Linked DNA regions of Saccharophagus degradans 2-40. The protein of the gene in region 1 interacts with the protein of each later gene in a pairwise test. Links are inferred from orthologs where the notes say so. Each region holds a gene or a part of one and is shown on either strand. Other genes may lie near its edges.

Region 1 (5,183 bases):
CTTTTCGCGCTTTATTATGCCTACCATTCGTGGTTCTTCGCTTGGCAGTAAAAAGCGCTATGCGGGCGTTAAGCAAACTAAACAAGGTGGGGAGCTAGTTTTTAAAGGGTTAGAAACGGTGCGTTCAGATTGGACTGCACTTGCCAAAAAATTTCAAACCCAACTTTATAGTATGGTGTTTGAAGATAAAAACGTTAAACAGTATGTACAGAAGATAATTGCAGAAACTCGCGCAGGGTTACACGATAATGAACTAATTTACCGCAAGCGATTGCGCCGCAGGTTGGATCATTACGTAAAAAGTATACCGCCACATGTTAAAGCTGCGCGTATGGCAGATGCTGCGAATGCGCTTGCTGGCAAGCCTTTGCGCTATCAACATAAAGGGTGGATAAACTATGTATTAACACTAAATGGGCCAGAGGCCGTAGAGCATCAAACTAGCCCAATAGATTACGATCATTACATTGAAAAACAAATACGCCCAATTGCCGAGGCCATTCTGCCTTTTATCGGCGTTTCTTTCGAAGAAATTAGTGCTTCTCAGCTGGGGCTTTTTTAATACAATCGCACCGTGTTGTGTAGACCGGTAGGTAGTGTAGTATTGGGTGTTTAGGCGCTTAGGTAGCGAGCTAAGTAGGTAAACTCATCATTAAAAAACCGCAAAAAGCAGGGTTGTTTGGGCTAAGGCTTGGTGAAACATGTTTTTTCATTTCTAAAATATAGGCGCGATATTTCTCATAAAACTCCCAGCTTGGCGTGGGCTTGTAAGTAATACCTTCGAGTTCAAAGTAATTGACTATGCCTTTGACTGTGGTGGGTTTAACAAATATTTCTTCCTGTAAGCGGTAGTAAGCTGGCACTGCGCTAATGATTGACCACTTCGCTAGTTTATCTATTTTTAGTAATTCTAACTGTAGCTCAAACCCCTGTTGGTGCTTGCCGTGTAGGGCGAGTTTTAGCCCGTCGACAAGTGTCTTTTTCTCATCGCTATTACGCGTATTTATAAACGATTTAAATTTGGGCTTCTCGAACATAGATATCATGGAGGAGCGACTAATAACTTTAATCCAGTCTTCAAGTATTTGCTCTGTATGCTTAAATTTATTTTTTGCAAACGCTTCTTGGCAAAAATCAGACAGCTTATTTACATTGTGCTTTTTGCCGATGGCAACGATTTCGGGGTGGGCAAAGCCCCCAGGGTAAGCCGCTAAAAACTGCTCTTCGGCAAACTTGAGTCGCTTTGTGTGCATAAGTTTTAACCTCGCGTTGGTACTGGTAGTAGCCTGCAATGATGGTGGCGCCGCGTGTGTACTGCTAGTGGCTTTTAGTTACAAACTGCAGCCAAGATTGTAGTGCTTCTTTAAAGTCGGTTAAGCCGCACTCCGCGTTCGATTCTAATTCATAAAGCGAGATGTTTTTTTCGAATTCAATATCGTCGTCAATGGCGTGAGCCATAACTGACACCTCATCACCTGCGATATGTAACTCGAACTCAGACCCGTGAAGGGTTAGGCTCGCTTTATGGCCTAATTCTATCTGTTCTATATGGCTTAGCAGGCTCGTTATGCGCTGGGTGTTGCTTGCTAACTCATCGGTTAACCAGCGACCAATTGCTTCGTGCCCCATCGAAAAAGTAGCCACGGGGCTACCGCCTAGGTCTTTGTTGAATTCGTATTCCACGTTTTACTCAATACTGGGTGCATGTGCTTGGATAATAGCAATTGTCGACTTTGTTAGGGGAATTTAATACAGTGAGTAGCTAATTTGGGTGGGTTAGGGCGTGTTTGAAACGCTCTAAAACACCAGTGAGCTTATTGGCGAGTGTGCGTTGTTATGACGCACACTCCAAATTCCAGAGTAGAGAGTAATTATGACTTTAACACCAGCACAGCAGGCAGCCGCTAAACAAACAAGAACAGTCGTTCACGGGGCCGGTGAGCCTACCCATGCCGTTATTTGGTTACACGGTTTGGGAGCCTCATCGGATGATTATCCGCCTGTAATCCCATATTTGGGGTTGTCTAATTCTCGCACCATAAGATTTGTATTCCCTCAAGCCCCTGAGCGGCCCATTACAATTAACGGCGGCATGGTCATGCCTGGCTGGTACGACATAAAGGGAATGGATTTGGTCGATAAAGAAGATTTAGAGGGGATGAGCGAGTCCCGTGCGACTTTAGAGCGTTTAATTCAGGAGCAGGTGGACAAGGGGGTACCTACGAGCAACATTGTTATCGCTGGCTTCTCGCAGGGGGGAGCGGTTGCTTATTACACCGGTTTACGCTACTCGCAAAAACTGGCTGGGATTATGGCGCTATCTACCTATATGCCTTTCGCCGGTACTGCAGCGAGTGAGCACTCAGGTGTGAATGTGCAAACACCCATTATGGCAATGCATGGCCTGCACGATGGTGTGGTGCCGCTAAGCATCGGCAAGCAAAGCGCCGACGCAGTAAAAGCCTTAGGTTATACCGTAGAGTGGAAAGGGTATGCCATGGAGCACAATGTAATCCCTGAGCAGCTTACTGATATTGGTGTTTGGCTGAATAGGGTGTTTGAGGGGTAGTTGTCGCCAACTTCGTTGGCTTACTGTATATGCACAATAGGGCTTCTAGTTGGAAGTCTCTTTTACGTGTATTGCTTATTTGGTCTTAGCATCTCTCTTGACGGCTATTTTTCTAGGCGTCCATATCATTCGGTTTTAAGGTGCTTCTTATCCCCTCATAGGTTTCCAGCTCTCTAATGCGCCGGCATATTGTTGGCCTAGATATGCCCAGTATTTTAGCTGCTTCGGTTTGGTTTCCTTTGGTTAGCTGTAATGTTCTGCGTGTTTTTTCAAGGGCCATTATATCTTTGGCTCTTTCGAGTGAAATGTTGGGGTTGAATAATGCAGTAGTAAGGGTTTCCGTTGTGTGAAATGGGCGCGTTCCTGGAAGCGCTGCAAGTATTTGCGGAGTGTAATATTTATTTTCTGAGTATATTAGGCCCAACAGGAATATTGTAACGTTGAATGATGTAACTATTGTTGCGTTCACTTGTAAGCCTAGTTGCATAAGAAATGCAATTATTAACGAAGATATTACAAATGGCCCAGAGCAAAATAGGAGTACTTTGCTACGGTGTCTAATTACATCTTCTTTGTGTAGAAAAGCACCATAACTTAATAAAAGTAGCGTAAATATAACAGCACTAAACATCCCGCTTATATAAACAGAGTAAAAAGGGCCCGGTATGCGAGTTATTGAGTATGCTATTTTAGTTGTGCCTAGTATTGCTAAATTGGGCATAGCCACAAGTATGGAGAGGCCGAGCGCAATGAGTAATGGCAAATAAAAATTTGATAGCTTATCAACTGTTCTTAATGCTACACCCAGAATTGAGTATATGGAAAACGCATAGAACACGTGGTAGGCAACTACCAAGTTTAAGGTGGCCTTGGAGTTAAGCTGAAAGCAAAAAAGTGTTAGTTCGCAGATGTTTAGCCCAAGTAGGGCTAGGAACAATATTAAAAAGAGATTATCAGAAAGGAATCTTTGCGATTCCCCTCTCGAGTGTGAAAATGGTCGTTTCCAAAGGATTATTAGCTTAACAAATATTGCTAATATGCTAGGCAAAGCGTAAAGCAATCTAAACATCCTTTTAAATAGTTACCGCTTCAGGGTGTGCGGGGTCGTAAGCCTAGGGTATTAAAGCTTACGTGCTTTTGTATATTGGCTCTCAATTAGCTTGATTCTTCTGCAGATCGTGGGTCTAGAGACACCAAGAATTCGTGCAGCTTCGCTTTGATTTCCTCTTGTTAGTTCTAGCGTGTATCTAGTCTTTTCTATATCCATCAGTTCTTTTGCCTTTTCTAGAGGCATGTTTGGGTCGAACAAGGCTTGAGTCAGGATTCTGGCGCTGTCGTTATATTTGGTGCCTGGTAGTGAGGAAAGAAGCCCGTATATATGGTACTTGCCCTCTAGATACAATAAGCCAAAAAGTAAAATATTAATGGAGAACGATATAACAACAGTGGCGTTTATTTGAAAGCCAAATTGCATTAAGGCAACGATTATAAAAAGGCTTACAAATGATGGGGTTAGGCATATTAATAAAACCGAGCATTTATTTTTTATTTCTTTAGATTTGCTTCTAAGGGCGCCGTGTATTAGCAAGCCAATTGATGCACTAAATGGAACAAGTAGGGCAAGTTGGACTACGAAATAGTATGGGCCTTGAATCCTTGTATAGGAATATCCAATACTTTTTGTTCCTTCTATTGCGAGCCCTGGTATTGCGATAAAAATCGCCATTAAACAACCAAAGGTTGCAAGCGTGCGAATAGGAAAGACCTGTCGAGTAATCGACAGAGTAATCCCTAACACGGAAAGAATGGAAAAAAGGCCGAATATATAATGCGCCATAACAAGGATTGTTGCGCCACTCTCTTTAAGGTTGAGTGTAAACAACAACATCTCACTAATGTTCAGAGCCAGTAGTGAAATGAAAACGGCTAAAAAAGCTTGGTTCGTTATCAGCAGGCTTTGTCTGGCTCGCCATAATAGAACTAGTTTTATAGCAATAGCCGAGATACTTGGGATGGCGTATAGCAAAAAAGTAATCCTTCTAAAAGGTGTTAACTATTAAAATATTAATCCGCTTTGGCACACGGAGAGGCCGCTGCCAGTTCCCATAATCAAGATTTTTTCACCTCGTTGGGGGCGGTTTAAGAACATATTTACAGGTATTGAGGCGGAGGTCAAATTCCCGTAATTATCATAGGTAATAGGCGCCTTGTTGATGGGTTGGTGCGCCAAACTGGCCATTCCTTGGTGCGGTTTAGCTCCAGTTTGGTGACAAAATAGTTTGTCAATACTTTCTGGCTGCCAACCCAAAAGTTCATAGGTACTGTCTATGAACATTTTATGAAGCCGTAATATTTGTACTGTAATCTCGCGCATTAGCATCTGACCTTGCGTGCCACTATCCGTATGTTTGTAATAGCATAGGTTTGTATGGCTACCATCAGACATAAAGTTCATTTTTTGGAAACCCGAATGTTCATTACCACGCTGAATAATCATTGCCCCTCCAGCGTCACCTACTGTTAGCCCTCCAAGTCTTTTGCGGAACTCTTCTTTACTTGATAGCTTTTTAAGTTGATCAATTGCTTCGTAGGTTAGGTTACTTTGCTTCTCGCC
Region 2 (5,419 bases), 980 kb from region 1 along the record:
GTTTACTGTAACTTGCAGTAATAAGTGGTCGAGACGAATGGCAAGCTCATAGAGCTCTTCTTTGTATATTTCGCGGGTGCGGCCGGTCATATTGTTGAGCGCAAGCTCGATTTCTAAATCGTCGCCTTCAACAATTGAGAGGCTGCCAGATGTGATGTCGCCGTCGGTACGGTTGAGCTTGGCTTGAGATTGACCGGTTACAAGGTCATTAAATTCGTTAGTGAGCGCGCGCAAAAATTCGTTGGCTACGCCTTGTTTCTTTATGCGTATTTCACGCATTGATTCGAAGTAAAGGTTTTCTTCGTTGTTGGTAGAGGCTCTTTTCGAAAGATCATAAAACAAATCGTCCGCTGCCGAAAACATATGGTCGAGCAGCTGCACTGCGTTGTCGAGCGCAATGTTTTGTATGTGGTCTAGTACGCGCGGAGGGGCGACGCGTGGTCGCGCGCTGCTGCGCTGCACTTCATGAATACCAGGCCTTTGGTTATTGGGAGCCATTTTAAAACCTTAATAAATTTAGCTATGCGTGCTTGTTGTGCCTTTTGGGCTCAGCGTATTCTCCCGCTGCAAGCAAGCGTTCCATTAGATACAGGTTGTATACGCAAGATTCATTCCGGCGGGGCCGGCCTGCGTCACCTCGCATTGCTTATGTGATGCGTGTCACTTTTTGCCTGTATATCCATTCAAAAGAGGACTTTCCATCATTGGCTCCAAAAGGTAGTGGTAGGGGGAATATTGTTTTAAATCAATGAGTTACCGTGTTTTGTTGCCGGAGGCCTCATGTGAAAGTCTCGAGTGGGGATTATACCCTTTTATTTCGCAAAATTTGCAGTTGAGACGTGTTACCGGTGAGTATTTTATCGGAGTGTTAATTTATTCGACAGTGAGCCGCCGTCTGTCGGCTATATTAAGGCGATAATCAGTACAGTCTTGATTGTTATTTTTGCGTGGTTTGCTTGTGTGCACCAACACGGGCGTTCGCTAAATTTGGCCTTCACTTATATAATGCTTGGCCTTACTCATTCTATTACGCCCATTTGGATTGCTAGCCATGCTGTTGATGATCGATAACTACGATTCGTTTACCTATAACGTAGTGCAATATCTTGCCGAACTAAAAGCCGATGTGCTTGTAGTGCGCAACGACGAATTAACGGTAGAGCAAATTAAAGCCAAGCAGCCGGAGCGCATTGTTATCTCCCCTGGGCCTTGTACCCCCAACGAAGCAGGGGTATCGGTTGAGGTTATTAAACAGTTCGCCGGTGTGGTGCCTATTTTAGGTATTTGCTTGGGCCACCAAAGTATTGGCCAAGCATTTGGTGGCGACATAATACGCGCACGCCAAGTTATGCACGGTAAAACCAGCCCTATGTATCATGCAAATGTAGGGGTATTTGAGGGCCTGTCTAACCCATTTACCGCTACGCGTTACCACTCGTTGGTTATCGATAAAAATACTCTGCCTGAGTGTTTAGAGGTGACCGCGTGGACGCAAGATGAGGCGGGCAATATCGATGAAATTATGGGCGTGCGCCACAAAGAGTTGGCGATTGAAGGGGTGCAGTTTCACCCAGAATCAATTCTTAGCGAGCACGGCCACCAACTATTAAAGAATTTTTTAGAGCGCTAATGCCGCCTACAGCATGTATAAAAATAACGCGAGGGAGCAATAATGAACATTAAAGATGCACTGGCCTTGGTTGTAAACGGCAAGGATTTATCGGTTGAGCAAATGACCGATGTGATGCGTGAGGTGATGACCGGTAAGGCAACCGACGCGCAAAGAGGTGCGTTTTTAGTTGCGCTGCGCATTAAGAGCGAAACCCTAGATGAAATTACCGGTGCGGCTAAAGTTATGCGCGAGCTGGCCACAAAAGTTGTGGTGAATGCCGATAACCTAGTGGATACCTGCGGTACCGGCGGCGACGGCGCGAATCTTTTTAATGTGTCCACCGCCTCGGCTTTTGTGGTGGCGGCAGCGGGTGGCCATGTGGCGAAGCACGGCAACCGATCTGTTTCTAGCTCTACCGGCAGTGCCGATGTGCTTGAGGCGGCAGGTGTGAACTTGCAAATGCCCGCAGATCAAGTGGCCCGTGCCATCGAAACCATTGGCGTGGGGTTTATGTTTGCCCCAGCTCATCACAGTGCTATGAAGCACGCAATTGGCCCCCGTAAAGAGTTAGGCTTGCGCACCATATTTAACATGCTTGGCCCAATGACCAACCCTGCTGGGGTTAAGAATCAGGTTATAGGTGTGTTTACCAAGGCGCTGTGCCGGCCAATGGCTGAAGTATTGGGTAGATTGGGCAGTGAGCACGTATTAGTGGTGCACAGTGAAGATGGTTTAGATGAGCTGAGTATTGCTGCGCCTTCCCACGTTGCTGAATACCACAAAGGTAACGTTACCGAATACACCTTGTCGCCTGCTGATGTGGGCATTGAAATGCAAAGCCTAGAGGGCTTGGGCGTAGCTACCGCAGAAGAGTCGCTAGCGCTTATTAACGGGGCTTTTGCTGGCAGTGATGAACCCGCAGCCCAAAAAGCGGCGGCGATAATTGCACTTAATGCCGGTGCGGCTATTTATGTGTCTGGCTTGGCGACTAGTTTTAAAGATGGTGTTGCCATGGCGGAGGATGCTTTAGCCACTGGAGCTGCGCGTGAAAAATTAAAAGAGCTAGTGGAATTCTCTGCGCTGTAGGGCGCAAGCGCGGGCTTAGTTAAAATGGTGGCTTAGTTAAAAAAGCAAAAGCGAAAAGATAAAAGTAAACAGCAGAGATTATAACGGTATGACAGATACACCCACGGTATTAAAGAAAATTATTGCGCGTAAATGGGAAGAAATTGCCGAGCGCAAAGCGGTGGTGTCTGCCGAGCTGTTGCGCGAACAAGCGCTGGCTCAGCCTGCTTGTCGCGGCTTTGTTGCGTCGATTGAATCGCGTTTGAGTAAAGGCGAGTCGGCGGTGATTGCTGAAATTAAAAAGGCGTCGCCCAGCAAAGGGGTGATTCGCGAAGATTTTAACCCTGCGGAATTGGCGCGCAGCTACGAGCAGGGCGGTGCGGCCTGTTTGTCGGTTTTAACCGATGTGGACTTCTTTCAGGGGGCGGATGCCTACCTGCAGCAAGCGCGTGCAGCGGTTTCTCTACCGGTTATTCGCAAAGACTTTATTGTGGATAGCTATCAGCTGCTCGAAGCGCGTGCCATGGGCGCAGATTGCGTGTTGCTGATAGTGTCGGCCCTTAGCTTTGAAAAGCTACTAGAGCTAAATGAGCAAGCGTTGGCGCTGGGTTTGGATGTTTTGGTGGAAGTGCACGACGCGGTGGAATTAGAGCAAGCGCTGCAACTACCTAACAAGTTAGTGGGCATTAACAACCGCAACCTGCACACCTTTGATGTTACCTTGCAAACTACGTTCGATTTGTTGCCAGCCATCCCAAGCGATAAGGTAGTGGTAACAGAAAGCGGTATATTTACCGGAGAGGATGTTGCATCTATGCGCGAGCAGGGTGTGAACACCTTCTTAGTGGGGGAGTCTTTTATGCGCGCAGACGAACCTGGTGAAAAGTTGCGAGAACTGTTCTTTTAAGGCAGCGACCTAAGAGGGGGGACTAATAAGGGCAGTGTGGGGGCTGCCTCTTGGCAGAGCCCTGTGACACTGCCTGCAAGGCGGGGGTGGTTTTAGCGTGTGCCGTAAACCACCATGGTTTTACCTTTTACTGATACGAGGCCTTGGTCTTCGAGCGTTTTAAGTACGCGCCCTACCATTTCTCTCGAGCAGCCAACTATCCGTCCAATTTCTTGGCGTGTAATTTTAATTTGCATGCCGTCGGGGTGGGTCATGGCATCAGGCTCTTTACACAGGTCTAGCAAGGTTCTTGCTACACGGCCTGTTACATCTAAGAACGCTAAGTCGCCCACTTTACGCGTAGTGTTGCGCAGGCGGCGCGCCATTTGAGTGCCAAGTGCAAACAGGAACTCTGGGTGAGCTTCGGATACTTCCTGGAACTTTGAATAGGAGATTTCAGCTATTTCACATTCTGATTTGGCGCGAACCCATGCACTGCGTGCATCTGTTTCGTCAAATAAACCCATCTCACCAAAAAAATCACCGTCGTTGAGATAGGCGACAATCATTTCCCGCCCTTCTTCGTCTTCAATTAATACAGTAACCGACCCTTTAATAATGTAATAGAGTGAATCACTCTTGTCGCCAGCGTAAATTAAAGTACTTTTAGCGGGGTAACGACGCCGGTGGCAGTGGCTTAAAAACTCGTCCACATTTTGTATGTGAGGTGTGAGAGACACAGCAACCAATGGGGTACCCTCTGTTTCTTCTTAATAGTTTAAATTGTGTTGTTATAGCTCGCATTGATATTGCAGGCCAGTATTTAACATGATTTGTAGCTTGCGAAAGTGCAACGCCCAACGAGTATACCCTCTAGACGTCGAAAAACCGACACTTTCTAATGCATTAGTATAGCGCGTACTGCGGTATATTGAAGTAGCACACACTTTAAACCCTTAATTATAGCGGGCTTCGGGCATAAGCAAAGGTTTAAGCTTTGTGGTAGTCTGCGTTTTTCTCCGCAAGGGGTACGCTTTCTCGCTGGCGTGAGGTTAGAGATATTGGTGTATTATGTTACTTTTGGCGCCAAATTGTTAATGAGGTTAGATACATGCAAGCAACGGTAAAATGGGTAGACGGCAAAATGTTTCTTGGCGAATCCGGCAGCGGTCACACCGTTGTAATGGATGGCCCGCCCGACCATGGCGGTCGCAATATGGGCGTGCGCCCTATGGAAATGATTCTGTTGGGCTTAGGTGGTTGTGCCTCATTCGATGTTATTAGTATTCTTGAAAAAACACGTCAAAAGGTGTCCGATTGCCGCGTGGAGCTTTCAGCTGAGCGAGCAGAAGGCGTGCCCTCACCGTTTACTAAAATTCATTTAAAGTTTGTTGTAACAGGCGTTGCTTTAAAAGAAGTGCAGGTTAAAAAAGCAGTAGAGCTATCGGCAGAAAAATACTGTTCAGCTTCTATTATGCTAGGGGCCGCGGGTGTAGAGCTTACGCACAGTTTTGAGGTGGTCGAGGCAGCTTAATACTCGATGAGCGCTAGAACATCTTTCCCGCTAAAGCCCGCAGTTAAACGCGGGCTTTTTTGTGGCCGCGCCTAAAATAGCTTAAGTAAGTCGTGGCCGAGAAAAATAACAATTTCAACTGCAATTAACGCGATGATTATGCACTCTAAAAAGGACGAGTGGTGATGCTTTTGTTCGTCGCCTAGCATTGAAAGCAGAGCACCTAGGGTATCTATTTTTTGTTGAATTAGCGCTAATCTCGGCGGCAGTTCAAGGTAGCGCGATATGCTTTGGTAGTAGCTTTCAAGTTCGGGGTATTCCCAAAAAAACTCTGGCACGTCGA

The links. Proteins that work in one complex are often made in the same cells at the same time.
Region 2: the proteins of SDE_RS07930 (region 1) and crp interact in binary tests that used the Escherichia coli proteins (3 or more experiments, as listed by UniProt). The link is inferred for Saccharophagus degradans 2-40 from one-to-one orthologs.

Annotation. Positions count from the first base shown.
Region 1 is NC_007912.1:1,951,740-1,956,922, forward strand. What follows is about bases 1-2,700. They hold SDE_RS07930 (YacL family protein), read right to left. Parts: upstream 1,684-2,700; coding sequence 1,318-1,683; downstream 1-1,317. Other genes in these bases: SDE_RS07920 (DNA polymerase II), read left to right, coding at 1-562; SDE_RS07925 (hypothetical protein), read right to left, coding at 633-1,253; SDE_RS07935 (alpha/beta hydrolase), read left to right, coding at 1,874-2,569; SDE_RS07940 (helix-turn-helix domain-containing protein), read right to left, coding at 2,682-2,700. Outside these bases: more of SDE_RS07940, read right to left, coding at 2,701-3,629; SDE_RS07945 (helix-turn-helix domain-containing protein), read right to left, coding at 3,690-4,595; SDE_RS07950 (ketoacyl-ACP synthase III), read right to left, coding at 4,626-5,183.
Region 2 is NC_007912.1:970,960-976,378, forward strand. Bases 2,495-5,377 are described here. They hold crp (cAMP-activated global transcriptional regulator CRP), read right to left. Parts: upstream 4,313-5,377; coding sequence 3,677-4,312; downstream 2,495-3,676. Other genes in these bases: trpD (anthranilate phosphoribosyltransferase), read left to right, coding at 2,495-2,698; trpC (indole-3-glycerol phosphate synthase TrpC), read left to right, coding at 2,787-3,584; SDE_RS04015 (OsmC family protein), read left to right, coding at 4,675-5,097; SDE_RS04020 (RMD1 family protein), read right to left, coding at 5,169-5,377. Outside these bases: SDE_RS03990 (DUF1631 domain-containing protein), read right to left, coding at 1-498; SDE_RS03995 (aminodeoxychorismate/anthranilate synthase component II), read left to right, coding at 1,052-1,630; more of trpD, read left to right, coding at 1,673-2,494; more of SDE_RS04020, read right to left, coding at 5,378-5,419.